DNA from 3 places in the Rhodoferax sp. GW821-FHT07F03 genome. Region 2 is predicted to be linked to each of the others. Evidence: predicted binding sites of a transcription regulator. Region 2 holds the regulator's gene; each other region holds the start of a gene.

Region 1 (5,086 bases), on a different contig from region 2:
GTGGCACTTAGCTTGCTTTGATATACCGGTGCGTAAGGCTGTTTAGCCCCTGGCGACACCGTAGATAGACCACAAAAATTCTTTGGAGACAAACCCATGCCCATGCTTTCGAACCGATTCCTGCTCACGCCGCTGGCGTCCCTGTGTGTGCTGTTCAGCGCGTCGGCATACGCCGACGTATTTGTGAGCAGCGAGAAAGACAACCAGATTTTGCAGATGGATGGCGACGGTAAGGTCATCAAAAGCATTCCCGCCTGCAAACGCCCACGGCATATGGCGTGGACCCATGGCGGGCAGCACATCCTGGTTGCGTGCGGCGACGGCAATCAGCTCAGCGTCGTGGACATCCAGACCGGCAAGCAGATCGACACCATCCCCACCGGCGAGAGCCCGGAGATATTCGCGCTCTCGCCCGACGGCAAGTCGGCCTATGTTTCGATTGAGGACGACAGCCAGATGGCCGCCTACGACGTGGCCAGCAAGAAACCCTTGTTCTCCGTCAAGACCGGAGCCGAGCCCGAAGGTGTACTGGCCTCGGCCGATGGGAAGTTTGTCTACGTAACTTCGGAGGTGGCGAATGCGGTGTATGCCGTGGACGTGGCCACACGCAAGGTAAGCGGCCAGGCCAGGGTCGGCATGCGCCCGAGGCGCTTTGCCATGGCGCCCGACGGCAGCGAACTGTGGGTGAGCAACGAACTCGGTGCCAGCGTCAGCATCATCGATACCGCCAGCATGAAGGTAAAGCAGACCCTGCCCTTCCAGCTGACCGGCATACGCGCAGCCGACATCACGCCGGTCGGCATACTGATGACGGCCGACGGCAAAACCGTATGGGTGGCATTGGGCCGCGCCAACCATGTCGCGGAAGTGGACGTGGCGGCGCGCACCGTGCGCCGCCTGGTGCTGGTAGGAAAAAGAGCCTGGGGCCTGGCGCTGAGCAAGGACAACGCCCGCCTGTATGTGGCCAATGGCATGTCGGACGACATGAGCATCATTGACACTGCCAGCGGCAAGGCACTGAAAACGGTGCCGGTAGGCCGGGTACCGCACACCATCCTGACCAACTGAAAGCCGCGGGCCACACAGCCCGCCGGGCCCGCACCGGCAAATTTACGGTGCGGCCAAGGTCAAGCCCTGCGACTGAAAAATCTTCAACAGTTCGCCTCCTTGGCGTAGCGCATCCAAGGCCTGGTCCAGCACGGTTGCCAGCTCCTTGCTGCCGGCCTTGACGGCCATGCCCAGCGGCCAGCCATTGGGGGAAATGCCGGGCAGCATCAGCCTGGAAAAAGCCCAGTCCTTTTTATCCAGGCGGAGCTCGAAAACAGCCGCCTCGGCCTGGGCCAATGTGACGAAGGCAGCGCTGGCACGCTGGGTCAGCATGGCTTTCGCGGCATCCACGCCGGTCTTGAAAATGGCGACCTGCTCACGCAGCAAGCCGCCCTTGTAGCCCATGAGCGCACTGGCCGCGCCGCTGCCTTGCTCCACCGCGATCTTCTGCTGCACCAGGTCCTCCGGGTTATAGACCTGTGGCAGAGCCCGCGGGTTGTGCAGGACCACCAGGTGCTCACGCGCATAGGGGCCAAAAATGAACACCTGCCGGTTCTCGTCCATGAAGTATTTGTCCAGCGGTACATGCAGCATCACGTCTGCGGGTCCATATCCCAGATAGTGACCACGCCACACCATATTACGCAGGTCATCGTTCATGTTTTCACCGGCGTCAAATGGCAGCAGCGACAGATTGAGCTGCAGCTGCCTGGCTAAAGCCTGGGCCAGGCCGACATCCAGGCCGGTCATGCCGGCCGAGGAGCCGTCCGAGTACGGAGCGTTGTCTTTGTAGAGCGCGACCTTAAGAATTCCGCTGGCCCTGATTCTCTCCATCGGCGTGCGCTCCTGCGTCCAGGCGGAGGGAACCACTCCGGCCAGAAGCGGCATGGCCCACAGCATTCTTCTGCGCGTCAACCGGCTGGTGGCCGGCGTGTATGGCTTGTTGCTCAAGTGTGTCTCCGGTTGTGTATGGGCACCTGACGATTCAAGGCTCGCGGCGCGTTTCCAGGTAGGTTTTGATCGACCAAATGGCCTCCTGGGTCAGGATGCCCTCGAACGGCGGCATGTAGACCCGGCCGTCGCGCGCACGCCCGCGCCGCACGGTGGAGATGAAGTAGTCATCCATTTCCTTGAAGCAAGCCAGTTTCTTGGCCTCGTCCCCGAGCCCCGTGCAATCGGCGTCCAGTTTGCGCAGATCGGGCGAGATGCCGCCCGAGATCGCCTCCAGCCCGTGGCAGCGCGCGCAGTTCTGGTTGTAGGCAGAAGTGCCGATGCGTAGCGCTTCCTTGTGGCCATCGCCTGCCGAGTAAGGGTTGGTATCCAGCCATTTGCTGCCGAGCTGCGGCAGGGTGCTGGTATCCACCGACTGCGGAACCACATCGCCATGCGCCATCGCCATCAAACTGCCCAGTGACAAGCAAGCTGCCAAACCAGCAGCCGCCCAGGTGCCGCGGTGTGAGAAGAACGGTTTCATACTTTTGCCTCCAATATTGTGTTCATGATGTCTTGCAAGGCAGCAAATACCGGGCCAGTGAAAACACTGGCATCCGCGGCTCAATTTGCCGGATGCACGGTACAAAACACGGATCGTTTGTGCCAATTTGACGCACATCAAACTCCAGGCGCGGCAAGCCTGTCCCTGTACGTTGAGTGCTGTATCGAAACGGAGCAAAATGCGCCCAGCACACAATAACCAGCGCTTCCGTCCGTTCACCGCTTTTGCTTCAACCTGCACCCTGTTGCCTTGGGCTGAAAGCCGGAACGGATAGGAGAGCCGCCCGGAGACAACATGATTCAACAGAGCCATTTGGTCGTTGGTGAAGCCACATCCAATCCCGCCACGGGACCGCAGCTCATCGGCGCCGAGTATTCTGCGCTGATTGGTTCCTCCAAGCTGCGCTCCAAGGCATATGGACTGGAAGAGTTCGATAACCCCGATCTTTCCGCCGCGGCACGCGGCCTGATGAACCAGGCGCTGGAAGAGAACCGCTTTCTGTACCAGCATGCGGCGCCCGTCATGGAAACGCTGTACGAGCAGATCGCCAATACGCAAAGCATGATTCTGCTCACCACACGCAGCGGAATGATCCTGCATTCGCTGGGCGATGCAGACTTTTTGCAGAAGGCTTCGAAGGTGGCCTTGCAGCCAGGCGTGGACTGGTCGGAAAAAGGCAAAGGCACGAATGCCATCGGCACCGCGCTGGCTGAGGAGAAGCCCATCGTGGTCCATGGCGACCAGCACTACCTGCAGGCCAACCGGTTTCTCACCTGTTCGTGCACGCCCATCTTCGACCCGCACGGAAAAGTCATCGGCGCGCTGGACGTCACGGGCGACTACCGCAGCTACCACCAGCACACCATGGCGCTGGCACGCATGTCCGCGCAGATGATCGAGAACCACATGTTTGCCGATGTGTTTCCCACAGAAATCCTCGTGCGCTTCCACACCCGCGCCGAGTTCCTCGGGACGCTGATGGAGGGCATTGCGGTCTTCAACCAGGACGGGCGCTTCATCACCGCCAATCGCAGCGCTCAGTTCCAGTTTGGCATGTCCGCCACGGCCCTGAGCGCCCACACTTTCTATTCTCTTTTCGGCATCTCCACATCGCAATTTCACGATCGTGTCCGAGCCGCGAAAGGGCATGTGGCTTCGCTCTGCCTGCACAACGGCGTCACCATCTGCTGCCGTGCAGAAATCAAAAGCCAACGCGCGTTCGATGCCATTGACTTCTCGGGCAGCGACACGGCAGCGCCCGCGATGCCGGCCAAGAGTGAGGGCAAGTCGCCACATCTGGACAGCAGAGCGCATAAAAAAGCCGCGCTGTCCAGCCTGCGCTACCTGGATACGGGCGATCAACAGGTTGCGGCCGTGATTGAAAAATTGCAGCTGGTACGCGGTCGCGACATTCCGATCATGATCCTGGGCGAAACCGGAACCGGAAAGGACTTGCTTGCGCAGGCCATCCACAACGACTCGCCACGCGCCAACAACAATTTTGTTTCGGTGAATTGCGCCTCCATTCCGGAGACCCTGATCGAGTCGGAACTCTTCGGCTACGAGGAAGGCGCATTTACCGGAGCCAAGCGCAAGGGCGCCATGGGCAAGGTGCAGTTCGCCAATGGTGGAACGCTGTTTCTGGACGAAATTGGCGACATGCCCAAGCATCTGCAGGCGCGGCTGTTGCGCGTGCTCCAGGAACGCAAGGTCAGCCCGCTGGGCGCAGGCAAAGAGGTGGAGGTGGATGTGGCCGTGATCTGCGCCACCAATAAGAACCTCAAGGAAATGATCGCCCGGGGCGAGTTCCGCGAGGACTTGTACTACCGCCTGAATGGACTGGTCGTGCGCCTACCGGCCTTGCGCGAGCGCCAGGACCTGGATGTGGTGACGCGCAAAATCCTGGCCAGCGTGTGCCAGGCGGCGGTGCCCGTAGGCATCTCCAGCGAAGTTATGGCGATGTTCCACCAATACCCTTGGCCCGGCAACTTCCGCCAGCTGTTCAACCTGCTGCGCACGGCCGTGGTGATGGCGGGATGCGCCGAAGAAATCGAGATCTGCCACCTGCCGGAGGACTTTCTGGACGAGATGAACTACGTGAGTTCAGCACAGCCTAAGGCCCCTGCGCCGGGACTGCAGATCAGGGTCGAAACGCCGGCCGGCTTGGTACTCGCCCCCTCCACGGCCAAGGAGACCAGTAGCCTGGAGGACGTGGCCCTGGAAGCCATGGCCCGGGCGCTGCGCGCTACCGGCGGCAATGTCTCGGTCGCCGCGAAGCTGCTGGGCGTGTCCCGCAACACCATCTATCGCAAGAAGGCGCAGCTGCCCGACGACGTCTGGGGTTGACGCGACAGCCGCGGCGGATCTGGCGAGACGTTGTGTTGCCAGTCCCCTATTTGTCGATAGTCATGACCCAGCGCGCTAGCGTGTTCAACTCGTCCGGACTGAGCGAGGCATGGGGCGGCATGGGAATACGTCCCCACTTGCCCTTGGATCCGTATTGAATGGATTGCACCAGGGATGCCACAGCGTCCTTGTCGGCGC
Region 2 (5,086 bases):
CCAAGGTTACCGAGCGCGAGCAGTCCGGCCGCACCGTCTACCGTGTGCGCATGGGCCCGTATGCCAAGCGCGACGATGCCGAGCATGCCAAGGACCGGCTGGAAAGTGCCGGTAGCGAAACCACCCTGGTGCGCGTGCAGCGTTGACCAGTTCTCTTGAAGCTGGTGCTGCGCGCTGAACTTTTGCGCTCGGCACCGATCCGACCCCCCACAAGGAGTGATTTGCAATGAAACGTCGTGAGTTTTCGCTGGCTTCAGCGGGTGTGCTGGCTGGTTCCACGCTGGCCGTAGGCCATACCGGTAGCGCCCTGGCGCAGGGCAAGCCGCCCGTGGCGGGCACGGATTACCTGGTGCTGGACAAGCCAGTCGCCACAGAAGCGCCGGCCGGCAAGGTCGAGGTGATCGAGTTCTTCTGGTACGCCTGTCCGCATTGCAATGCGTTTGAGCCCACCTTGGTGGAGTGGCTCAAGCGCCTGCCCAAGGATATTGCCTTCAAGCGTGTGCCAGTGAACTTCCAGGACAGTTTCATCCCGCCGCAAAAGCTGTACTACACGCTGGAGGCTCTGGGCCAGCTGGACGCACTGCATGGCAAGGTGTTCAACGCTATCCATGTGGAGCATCAGCGGCTGGACAAAGATGATCTGGTGATCGCCTGGGCCGTGAAGCAGGGTCTGGACAAAACCAAGTTCACCGAGACGTACCAGTCTTTTGGCGTCAGCACCAAGGTGCGTAAGGCATCCCAGCTGCAGCAGGCCTACCAGGTCGCGGGCGTGCCCGCTTTGGGCGTGGCCGGCAAGTTCTACACCGATGGCAGCCAGGCGCAAACCATGCCGCGTGCATTGGTTGTTGTGGAATATCTGGTGGCCGAGCAGCGCAAGAAAGCCTGATTCCGGCATGGCCGGCAAGGCCGGAGAGATGAAAAAGCCCGCGTCAGCGGGCTTTTTTCTGGCTACGTCCAACTCGGGGTGAGGGGCCGTTACAATGAATTGCAAGATTCGTGCCTCTATGAAAATCAACACCCTACTCTCACTGCTCGTGGTTTGTTTCGTCGGTCTAGGCGGAGCGGCCCACGCGGAAAAAGCCGACAAACTCAAGCCTATGAATATCGAGGCGGACGCGGCGCGTTATGACGATCTGAAGCAGACCAATGTCTTTACCGGCAAGGTGGTGATGACCAAGGGCACCATCATCATCCGTGGCGCCCGCGTCGATGTGCGCCAGGATGCCGAGGGCAACCAGTTCGGCGTGGTGACGGCGGAGCCGGGCAAGCTGGCGTATTTCAAGCAAAAACGCGACGGCCTGGACGAATACATAGAAGGCGAGGGCGAAACCATCGAGTACAGCAGCAAGCTGGACAACGTGCGCTTCATCAAGCGGGCCATTTTGCGCCGTCTGGTCGGCAGCAAGGTGAATGACGAAATCACCGGCGAACTGATCGTCTACGACAACACCACCGATGTATTCACCGTGGACAGCGGCACAGCCGGCAGCAATCCCGGTGGCCAGAATGGCCGCGTACGCGCCATGTTGACACCCAAGGCTGCAGCGTCGGCTGCTAGCGGCGCGGCACCTGCCGGGCCAGCCCCGGTGCTGCGTTCCACCACCACGCTGGAGGGCGTGAAGAAGTGACGGCGGTGGTGGAGTCGGGAGAAAGCCGCCTGGAGGCGCGCCATCTGCAAAAAGCCTACGGCAAGCGCAAGGTCGTGAAAGACGTGACGCTGGCCGTCAAAAAAGGCGAGGTGGTCGGTTTGTTGGGCCCCAACGGCGCGGGCAAAACCACTTCCTTCTACATGATCGTGGGCCTGGTGCGGGCTGATGGCGGGCATATTTCCATCGACGGCCAGTCGGTGGAGCACATGCCCATCCACCGGCGTTCGCGCCTGGGCCTGAGCTATCTGCCCCAGGAAGCCTCGATTTTCCGCAAGCTCACGGTGGAAGAAAATGTGCGCGCCGTGCTGGAATTGCAGCACGACGAGGCCGGCAAGTCCCTCACCCGCACCGAGATCGAAAAGCGCCTGACGGCGTTGCTGCAGGATTTGCGGGTGGAGCATTTGCGTGATTCGTCGGCCATGGCCTTGTCCGGTGGCGAGCGCCGCCGCGTGGAAATCGCCCGTGCCCTGGCCACCCAGCCGCGTTTCATTTTGCTGGACGAGCCTTTTGCCGGTATCGACCCGATTGCGGTGATCGAGATCCAGCGCATCATCGGCTTCCTGAAGTCGCGTGGCATCGGCGTGCTGATCACCGACCACAATGTGCGCGAGACGCTGGGCATTTGCGACCACGCCTACATCATCAGCGACGGCAATGTGCTGGCCGAGGGTACGCCGTCCGAGATCGTGGACAACGCCGATGTGCGTCGCGTCTACCTCGGCGAACATTTCAAGATGTGATGCTCCGATGAAGCAAGGCTTATCCCTACGCGTTTCACAGCATCTGGCGCTGACGCCCCAGCTGCAGCAGTCCATCCGCCTGCTGCAACTGTCCACCCTGGAACTGAGCCAGGAAGTGGACCAGATGCTGGACGACAACCCGTTTCTGGAACGCAATATGGACGAGGCTGCACGCGAGGAGTTCGGCCTGGCCCAGTCCGACACGCCGGTCAGCACAGGGGAGCGCGAGGCTGAAATTGCTACAAGTTCTGTAGCTGAATACGCAAGTGAATCCAGCGCAGAAGCCCCAAATGATGCCGAATCCCCTTTAACTGGCGGTGACGACACCAGCTGGGACGGCGATGGCACTTCCGAGATCAAACCCGACGACAGCGAATGGGGCGGTGACGCCCCGGCGCGCCAGAACAACCTGGGTGAAGACGGCGAGATGGACGCCACCGAGCTGGCCCGCAACCAGGAGTCGCTGACCAGCTTTCTGCACCGCCAGGCCCTGGCCCTGCGGCTGGGGGAGGTGGACCAGGCAGCGCTGCGCTTTCTGATCGAATCGCTGAACGACGACGGCTACCTGGAAGACGATTTCGAAACCCTGGCGCGTGGTCTGGCGGGCGACGACGCCGAGGCCGTGGAAGAGCTGGTACACCGCTTCACGGTGGCCCTGAGCCTGCTGCAAAGCCTGGAGCCGGCGGGCGTGGGCGCGCGGCATCTGGGTGAATGCCTGTTGCTGCAGCTGGAGGGTTTGCAGCCCGTGCTGGGCGATGACCCGGCGCGCAAGGTGGCCATGCGCATCTGCCGCCAGTCCATGGACCTGCTGGCCCGGCGCGACGTGAAGCGCCTGGCCCAGCTGTGCCGCGCCACCGAGACCGATATCAAGGCTGCCATGGCGCTGATCGCCCGGCTGGAGCCCAAGCCGGGGCGGCGCTTTGTCGATGTGGAGCGCAACATCGTGGTGCCCGACGTGATCGTGGTCAAGGTTGGGCGCGGCGCCCAGGCCCGCTTCCGGGTACAGCTGAATGCCGAGGTCATGCCGCGCCTGCGCGTGCACGACATCTACGCCAATGCGCTGCGCCAGCACAAGGGGGGCGGCAAGGATTCATCGAACAACGCCGCACTGCAGCAGCGCCTGCAGGAGGCGCGCTGGTTCATTAAGAACATCCAGCAGCGCTTCGACACGATTTTGCGGGTCAGCAACGCCATCGTGGAGCGGCAGAAGAACTTCTTCAGCCACGGCGCGCTGGCCATGCGCCCTCTGGTGCTGCGCGAGATCGCCGACGAGTTGGGACTGCACGAGTCCACCATCAGCCGCGTGACCACCGCCAAATACATGGCCACGCCCTACGGCACCTTCGAGCTGAAGTATTTCTTCGGCTCGTCCCTGGGGACGGAGACCGGCGGCAACGCCTCCAGCACCGCGGTGCGGGCGCTGATCAAGCAGTTTGTCTCGTCCGAAGACCCAAAGAAGCCGCTCAGCGACAGCCAGCTGTCCGACATGCTGAAAGAGCAGGGCATTGAATGCGCGCGCCGTACCGTGGCCAAGTACCGCGAAGCGCTGCGCATAGCCCCCACGAACCTGCGCAAAGCGCTGTAGAACATGCTCTCCCCCAGGCCGCGTGCACGGTATGCCGCAGCTGGAGGAAAGAGCTTCGCCCCGCTTGCCCCAGGCTGCGTAGCGTGACACCATGGAAATAACGATATGAACCAACTCCAATTATTTTTACCCTGCGCCGCCGGCGTGGAAGAGCTGCTGGCCGAAGAGGTGCACGGCATTACCGGCCTGCAGGGCGAAGACCTGCGGGTGATGCGGGGCGGCACGCTGGTGCGCTCCTCCTGGCGCGACGCGATGCGCTTGAACCTGCACAGCCGCCTGGCGCAGCGCGTGCTGATCGAGCTGTCCAACACCGAATACCGCAGCGAAAAAGACCTGTACGAAGCCGCCAGCAACGTGGCCTGGGAGATCTGGTTCACGCCCAAGCAAAGCTTCAAGATCGAAGTCACGGCGCAGCACAGCCCGCTCAATTCGCTGAACTTCGCCGCGCTGAAAGTGAAGGACGCGGTGGCCGACCGCTTCCGCTTCAAGACCGGCGTGCGCCCCGACGTGAATGTGCAGTGGCCCGATGTGCGCATCTACCTGCACCTGACCACCGAGCGCGCCACCATCTACATTGACACCTCGGGTGACGCGCTGTTCAAACGTGGCTGGCGTGAAGACAAGGGCGATGCGCCGTTGAAGGAAACCCTGGCCGCCGCCATGATCGCCGCCAGCGGCTGGGATGGCACCACGCCCCTGTACGACCCCTGCTGCGGCAGCGGCACCATTGCCATAGAGGCCGCGCAGATCGCCTGCAATATTGCGCCCGGCAGCCTGCGCCGCTTTGGCTTTGAGAAGCTGTTGCCCTTCCAGCCCCATGTGTGGAGCGTCATTCAGGAGCAGGCCCACGCCGCCGAGCACGAGCCGGAGACGCAGATCTTCGGTAGCGATGTGGCCTTCCGTATGGTCGATTTCGCCACCCGCAATGCCGAGCGCGCGGGCGTCAGCGGCGTGGTCGAGTTCCGTGGCGGCGATGCCTTGCAGCGCATGCCGCCGGCCGAGTCCGGCGTGATGTTGCTGAACCCGCCCTACGGCGAGCGGATTGAGGTGGCAGGTGTCGCGGGCCGGCGCGAAGCTGCACAGACCGAGGACGGCAGCGCCGACTTCTTCCC
Region 3 (5,086 bases), on a different contig from region 2:
CATGTTGGAGTAACCCAGGCTTTTGGCGGCGCGGGCCACGGCGTCCACGCAGTTGTCGTGGAAGGCGATCGCGTTGTAGCTGGAGACCATCTCGATCTTCACGTCCACGCCGTGCTCTGTGGCCACGGTAGCGGCAAAGGCTTTGACTTCTTCGACCATCTGGTCTACCAGTGCGTCGGTGCTGTTGCGCAGGTCGATGCTGAACTTCACGCGGCCGGGAATCACGTTGCGGCTGTTCGGGAACACCTGGACCATGCCCACGGTGCCACGGCCGTGCGGCGGGTGGCGGTGGGCTGCGGCCACTACGTCTTGCATGATGCGGGTGGCGGCCAGCATGGCGTCTTTGCGCAGCGCCATGGGCGTGGGGCCGGCGTGGGCTTCCATGCCGGTGACGGTGCAGTCGAACCAGCGGATGCCCAGCACGCCCTGCACCACGCCGATGGTCACGTCGTTGTCTTCCAGCACCGGGCCTTGCTCGATGTGGGTTTCAAAGTACGCGCCAATCGGGTGGTCGCCGGGCTCCTGGTCGCCGATGTAGCCGATGCTCTGCAGCTCGCTTTGCACGCTCTTGCCCTCGGTGTCCACCGCAGCGTAGGCATGCTCCAGCGTGAAGGCCTTGGCGAACACGCCCGAGCCCATCATCACCGGCACAAAACGCGAGCCCTCTTCGTTGGTCCAGAACGCGACTTCAATCGGCGCCTCGGTCTCGATGCCGTGGTCGTTCAGCGTGCGTACCACCTCGATACCGGCCAGCACGCCGTAGTTGCCGTCGAACTTGCCGCCTGTCGGCTGGGTGTCGATGTGGCTGCCGGTCATGATGGGTGGCAGGCTGTTGTTGCGGCCAGGGCGGCGCATGAAGCCGTTGCCGATCTTGTCGATGGTGACGGTCATGCCGGCCTCTGTGGCCCAGCGGGTGACCAGGTCGCGGCCTTGTTTGTCCAGCTCGGTCAGGGCCAGGCGGCAGACGCCGCCCTTGGGCGTGGCGCCGATCTGGGCCAGCTCCATCAGCGAGGACCACAAGCGGTCGCCGTTGATGCGCAAGGCCTGGATTTTTTCGGAAAGAGGGGCGAGTGCGGTGTCCATATGGAACTCCAGATTAGCGGGCGACGGGGTGGGGCGCATGTAGTGCGGTCTTCTTGGCCAGCGCGTCAAACTGCGGGCCGAATGGTGGGCGCTTCACGTACTTGCCGACGCCGCGCTCGGCGCGCAGGTCGCCGTTGGCGTAGACCACCTTGCCCTGGCTCAGTGTGTGGCTGGGCACGCCGGTGACGGTGCGGCCTTCGAAGATGTTGAAGTCGCCCAGCGACTTTTGCGTCTTGACGGACAAGGTCTTGGTGCCCGCCGGGTCCCACACCACCAGGTCGGCATCGGCGCCGGCCACCACGCAGCCTTTGCGCGGGTAGATGTTGAACAGCTTGGCGGCGTTGGCCGAGGTAATGGCGACGAACTCGCTGGGCGTGAGCCGGCCGCTGTTCACACCTTCGTCCCAGATCACGGCCAGGCGTTCTTCCACGCCACCGCAGCCGTTGGGGATCTTGCTGAAGTCGTCTTTGCCGGCGGCCTTTTGCGCGGCGCAGAAGGTGCAGTGGTCGGTGGCCGTGGTGTGCAGATGGCCGGCCTGCAGGCCGTGCCACAGCGCGTCCTGGTTGGTCTTGTTGCGGAACGGCGGGCTCATCACGTGACCGGCGGCGTAGGCGAAATCGGGGTTGCGGTACACGCTGTCGTCCACCGTCAAATGCCCGGCCAGCACCTCGCCGTACACGCGCTGGCCGGCGGCGCGGGCGCGGGCAATGGCCTCGGCCGATTCGGCACACGACACATGCACCACGTAGATCGGCACGTTCAGCACATTGGCGATGGCGATGGCGCGCTGCGCGGCCTCGGCCTCTACCGCGGGTGGGCGCGACAGCGGGTGGCCTTCGGGGCCGAGGATGCCCTTGGCCTTCATGTCGGCTTGCAGCAGATACACCAGTTCGCCGTTCTCGGCGTGCACCGTGGGCATGGCGCCCAGTTCCAGCGCGCGCTTGAAGCTGTTCACCAGGGTTTCGTCGTCGCACATGATGGCGTTTTTATAGGCCATGAAGTGCTTGAAGCTGTTCACGCCTTCGTCTTGCACCAGGGTGCCCATGTCGCGGTGCACGGTTTCGTCCCACCAGGTCACGGCAACGTGGAAGCTGTAGTCGGCGGCGGACTTTTCAGCCCATTCGCGCCAGGTGCGGTAGGCGTCCATCAGCGGCTGCTTCGGCGATGGGATCACGAAGTCAATGATGCTGGTGGTGCCGCCGGCCAGGCCGGCCGCCGTGCCGCTGTAGAAGTCGTCCATGGTCACCGTGCCCATGAACGGCAGTTGCATATGCGTGTGCGGGTCGATGCCGCCGGGCATCACATACTGGCCGCCGGCATCCACCACCTGGGCGCCCGCAGGTGCTGCCAGGTTGTCGCCGACTTCGGCGATCTTGCCGTCGATACACAAGACATCGGCGCGGAATGCGCGGTCGGCGTTAACTACCGTGCCGCCTCGGATCAAAACACTGGTCATGGTTGCTCCTAAATTAGTAGCTGGTGGCGCAGTTATTGTCTGCGCTACAAGCATATTTAATGCCTGAATAACGACTCACCCCCAGGCTCCACACTTCGTGTTTCCGCCAACCCCCTTGCAGGGGGCGAACCCAGTGGCCCGGCAAAGCCGGTTCCACGGGTTCCCGGATTGAAAACCGTCATGTCCGTCGTTGGTTGGTGAGTAGTTGTCCTAAATGGACGCTCGCATCGGATTGTTTCTATGCGTCGTCCAATCCGCATGTTTATCGCTCACGATGAGGCCGGTGCGCAAGTCTTTTTCGCCGGGCTGCAAATCGCGCAGGCTGATGGTGTTCGGCACGGGGCAGACGGTGACGCACAGGTTGCAGCCCACGCATTCGTCTTCCATCACCTCGAAGTGGCGCACGCCGTCTTTCATCTTGGTGATGGCCTGGTGCGAGGTGTCTTCGCAGGCGATGTGGCAGCGGCCGCAGGAGATGCACGAGTCCTGGTTGATCACGGCCTTGCTGACGTGGTTCAGGTTCAGGTTCTTCCATTCCTTCACCGTCGGCAGGGCCGCGCCACGGAAGTCGTCCAGGCTCTTGAAGCCCTTGCTGTCCATGTAGTCCGACAGGCCGGATGCCATCTCCTGCACGATCTTGAAGCCAAACACCATGGCCGCGGTACACACCTGCACCGTGCCGGCGCCCAGGGCGATGAAGTCCAGCGCATCGCGCCAGTTGCCCACGCCGCCGATGCCGCTGATAGGCAGGCCGCGGGTTTCGGCGTCGCGGCCGATCTCGGCCACCATGTTCAGCGCGATGGGTTTTACTGCCGGGCCGCAGTAGCCGCCGTGCGAGCCCAGGCCACCGGTGGTGGGCGACATCATCAGCGTGTCCGGGTCCACGCCGATGATGGAGTTGATGGTGTTGATGAGAGACACCGCGTCGGCTCCGCCGCGCTTGGCGGCGCGGGCCGGCATGCGGATGTCGGTGATATTGGGCGTGAGCTTCACGATGACCGGCAGCTTGCTGTACTGCTTGCACCAGGCGGTGACCATCTCGATGTATTCGGGCACCTGGCCCACGGCAGCGCCCATGCCGCGCTCGCTCATGCCGTGCGGGCAGCCGAAGTTCAGCTCGATGGCGTCGGCGCCGGTGTCTTCGACGCGCGGCAGGATGGCCTTCCAGGATTCTTCGACGCAGGGCACCATCAGCGAGACGATCATCGCGCGGTCGGCCCAGTTGCGCTTCACCTCGGTGATCTCGCGCAGGTTCAGTTCCAGGTCGCGGTCGGTGATCAACTCGATGTTGTTGAAGCCCAGCATGCGGCGGTCATTCGACAGCAGCGCGCCGTAGCGCGGGCCGTTGACGTTGACCACCGGCGGGCCGGCTTCGCCCAGCGTCTTCCAGACCACGCCGCCCCAGCCGGCTTCGAAAGCGCGGTTCACGTTGTAGGCCTTGTCGGTGGGCGGCGCGGAGGCCAGCCAGAAGGGGTTGGGCGTCTTCACGCCGGCGAAGGTGGTGGACAGATCAGCCATGGTTCAATTCCTTGTGCATGCTTTCAGCGGCGCGTTTGCCGTGCTCTACGGCTTCTACAGTCAGGTCGCGGCCGCCGGCGCGGCAGTCGCCACCGGCCCATACGCCATTTAGGTTGGTCTTGCCGTCTTCGGCGGTCACGATGCGGCCGCCTTGCAGGGTCAGGCCTGTGGCTTGCAGCGGGCTGTCGTCCAGCTTCTGGCCGATGGCTTTGAACACCATGTCGGCGCCTAGGACCAGCTCTTTGCCGGTGGCCTGCAGCTTGCCGTCCACCAGGGCTTGCTCGGCAAAGCGCACGCCGGTGGCGTGGCTGCTGCCCAGCACTTCCACCGGGGCCAGCCAGTGGTGCAGCACCACGCCGTTGGTTTGCGCCCACTCTTGCTCGGCCGCCGACGCACCCATGGTTTCCACGCCGCGGCGGTAGACCATGTGCACCTCTTCAGCGCCCAGCAGCTTGGCCTGCACGGCGGCGTCCACAGCGGTCATGCCGCCGCCGATCACCACTACGCGGCGGCCCACGGGCAGTTGGTTCACGTGTTCGATCTGGCGCAGCTCGGCGATAAAGTCCACCGCGTTGCGCACGTTCGCCAGCGCCTCACCGGGCACGCCCAGGGCTTGCACCTTGGACAGGCCCAGGCCCAGAAACACGGCGTCGTATTCGGTCTGCAGCTTGTCGAGCGAGGCGGCGCCGTCAAAGCGCCAGTCGTTTTGGATGCTGATGCCGCCGATGTCCAGCAGCCACTGCACTTCCTTCTGTGCGAAGTCGTCGGTGGTTTTGTAGCTGGCCAGGCCGTATTCGTTCAGGCCTCCGGCCTTGGGCTTGGCGTCGAAGATGACCACATCGTTGCCCAACCGCGCCAGGCGGTGTGCGCAGGCCAGACCGGCCGGGCCGGAGCCGACCACGGCGATGCGCTTGCCGGTGGGGGCTGCGCGGGTAAACAGCTGTGGCTGGGGGCTGGCCATCAGCGCATCGACGGCGTGGCGCTGCAGGCGGCCGATCTGGATGGGCGTGTCGGTTTGGGTGTTGCGCA

Evidence for each region. Region 2 encodes sigma-54, which starts transcription at its own class of promoters, with help from an activator protein. Its sites were predicted from a motif close to TGGCANGNAANCTGCTTT; they were not measured.
Region 1: pedF (cytochrome c-550 PedF) is a predicted target of sigma-54. The motif match lies at 2,561-2,578, and genes of this name have one in related genera.
Region 3: hydA (dihydropyrimidinase) is a predicted target of sigma-54. The motif match lies at 2,587-2,604, and genes of this name have one in related genera.

What each region holds. Positions count from the first base shown of each region.
Region 1 covers NZ_JBWKQM010000012.1:97,571-102,656, forward strand. The annotation lists gene hrpA (ATP-dependent RNA helicase HrpA) at 1-98, opposite strand, end outside; gene AC07R0_RS19150 (PQQ-dependent catabolism-associated beta-propeller protein) at 97-1,068, shown strand; gene AC07R0_RS19155 (substrate-binding periplasmic protein) at 1,111-1,998, opposite strand; gene pedF (cytochrome c-550 PedF) at 2,033-2,521, opposite strand; gene AC07R0_RS19165 (sigma-54-dependent Fis family transcriptional regulator) at 2,837-4,888, shown strand; gene AC07R0_RS19170 (c-type cytochrome) at 4,935-5,086, opposite strand, start outside.
Region 2 covers NZ_JBWKQM010000010.1:77,437-82,522, forward strand. The annotation lists gene AC07R0_RS16380 (SPOR domain-containing protein) at 1-146, shown strand, start outside; gene AC07R0_RS16385 (thiol:disulfide interchange protein DsbA/DsbL) at 227-886, shown strand; gene lptA (lipopolysaccharide transport periplasmic protein LptA) at 1,005-1,628, shown strand; gene lptB (LPS export ABC transporter ATP-binding protein) at 1,637-2,389, shown strand; gene AC07R0_RS16400 (RNA polymerase factor sigma-54) at 2,397-3,974, shown strand; gene AC07R0_RS16405 (THUMP domain-containing class I SAM-dependent RNA methyltransferase) at 4,080-5,086, shown strand, end outside.
Region 3 covers NZ_JBWKQM010000007.1:99,002-104,087, reverse strand. The annotation lists gene AC07R0_RS12065 (Zn-dependent hydrolase) at 1-1,083, opposite strand, end outside; gene hydA (dihydropyrimidinase) at 1,097-2,539, opposite strand; gene preA (NAD-dependent dihydropyrimidine dehydrogenase subunit PreA) at 2,750-4,057, opposite strand; gene AC07R0_RS12050 (NAD(P)-dependent oxidoreductase) at 4,050-5,086, opposite strand, start outside.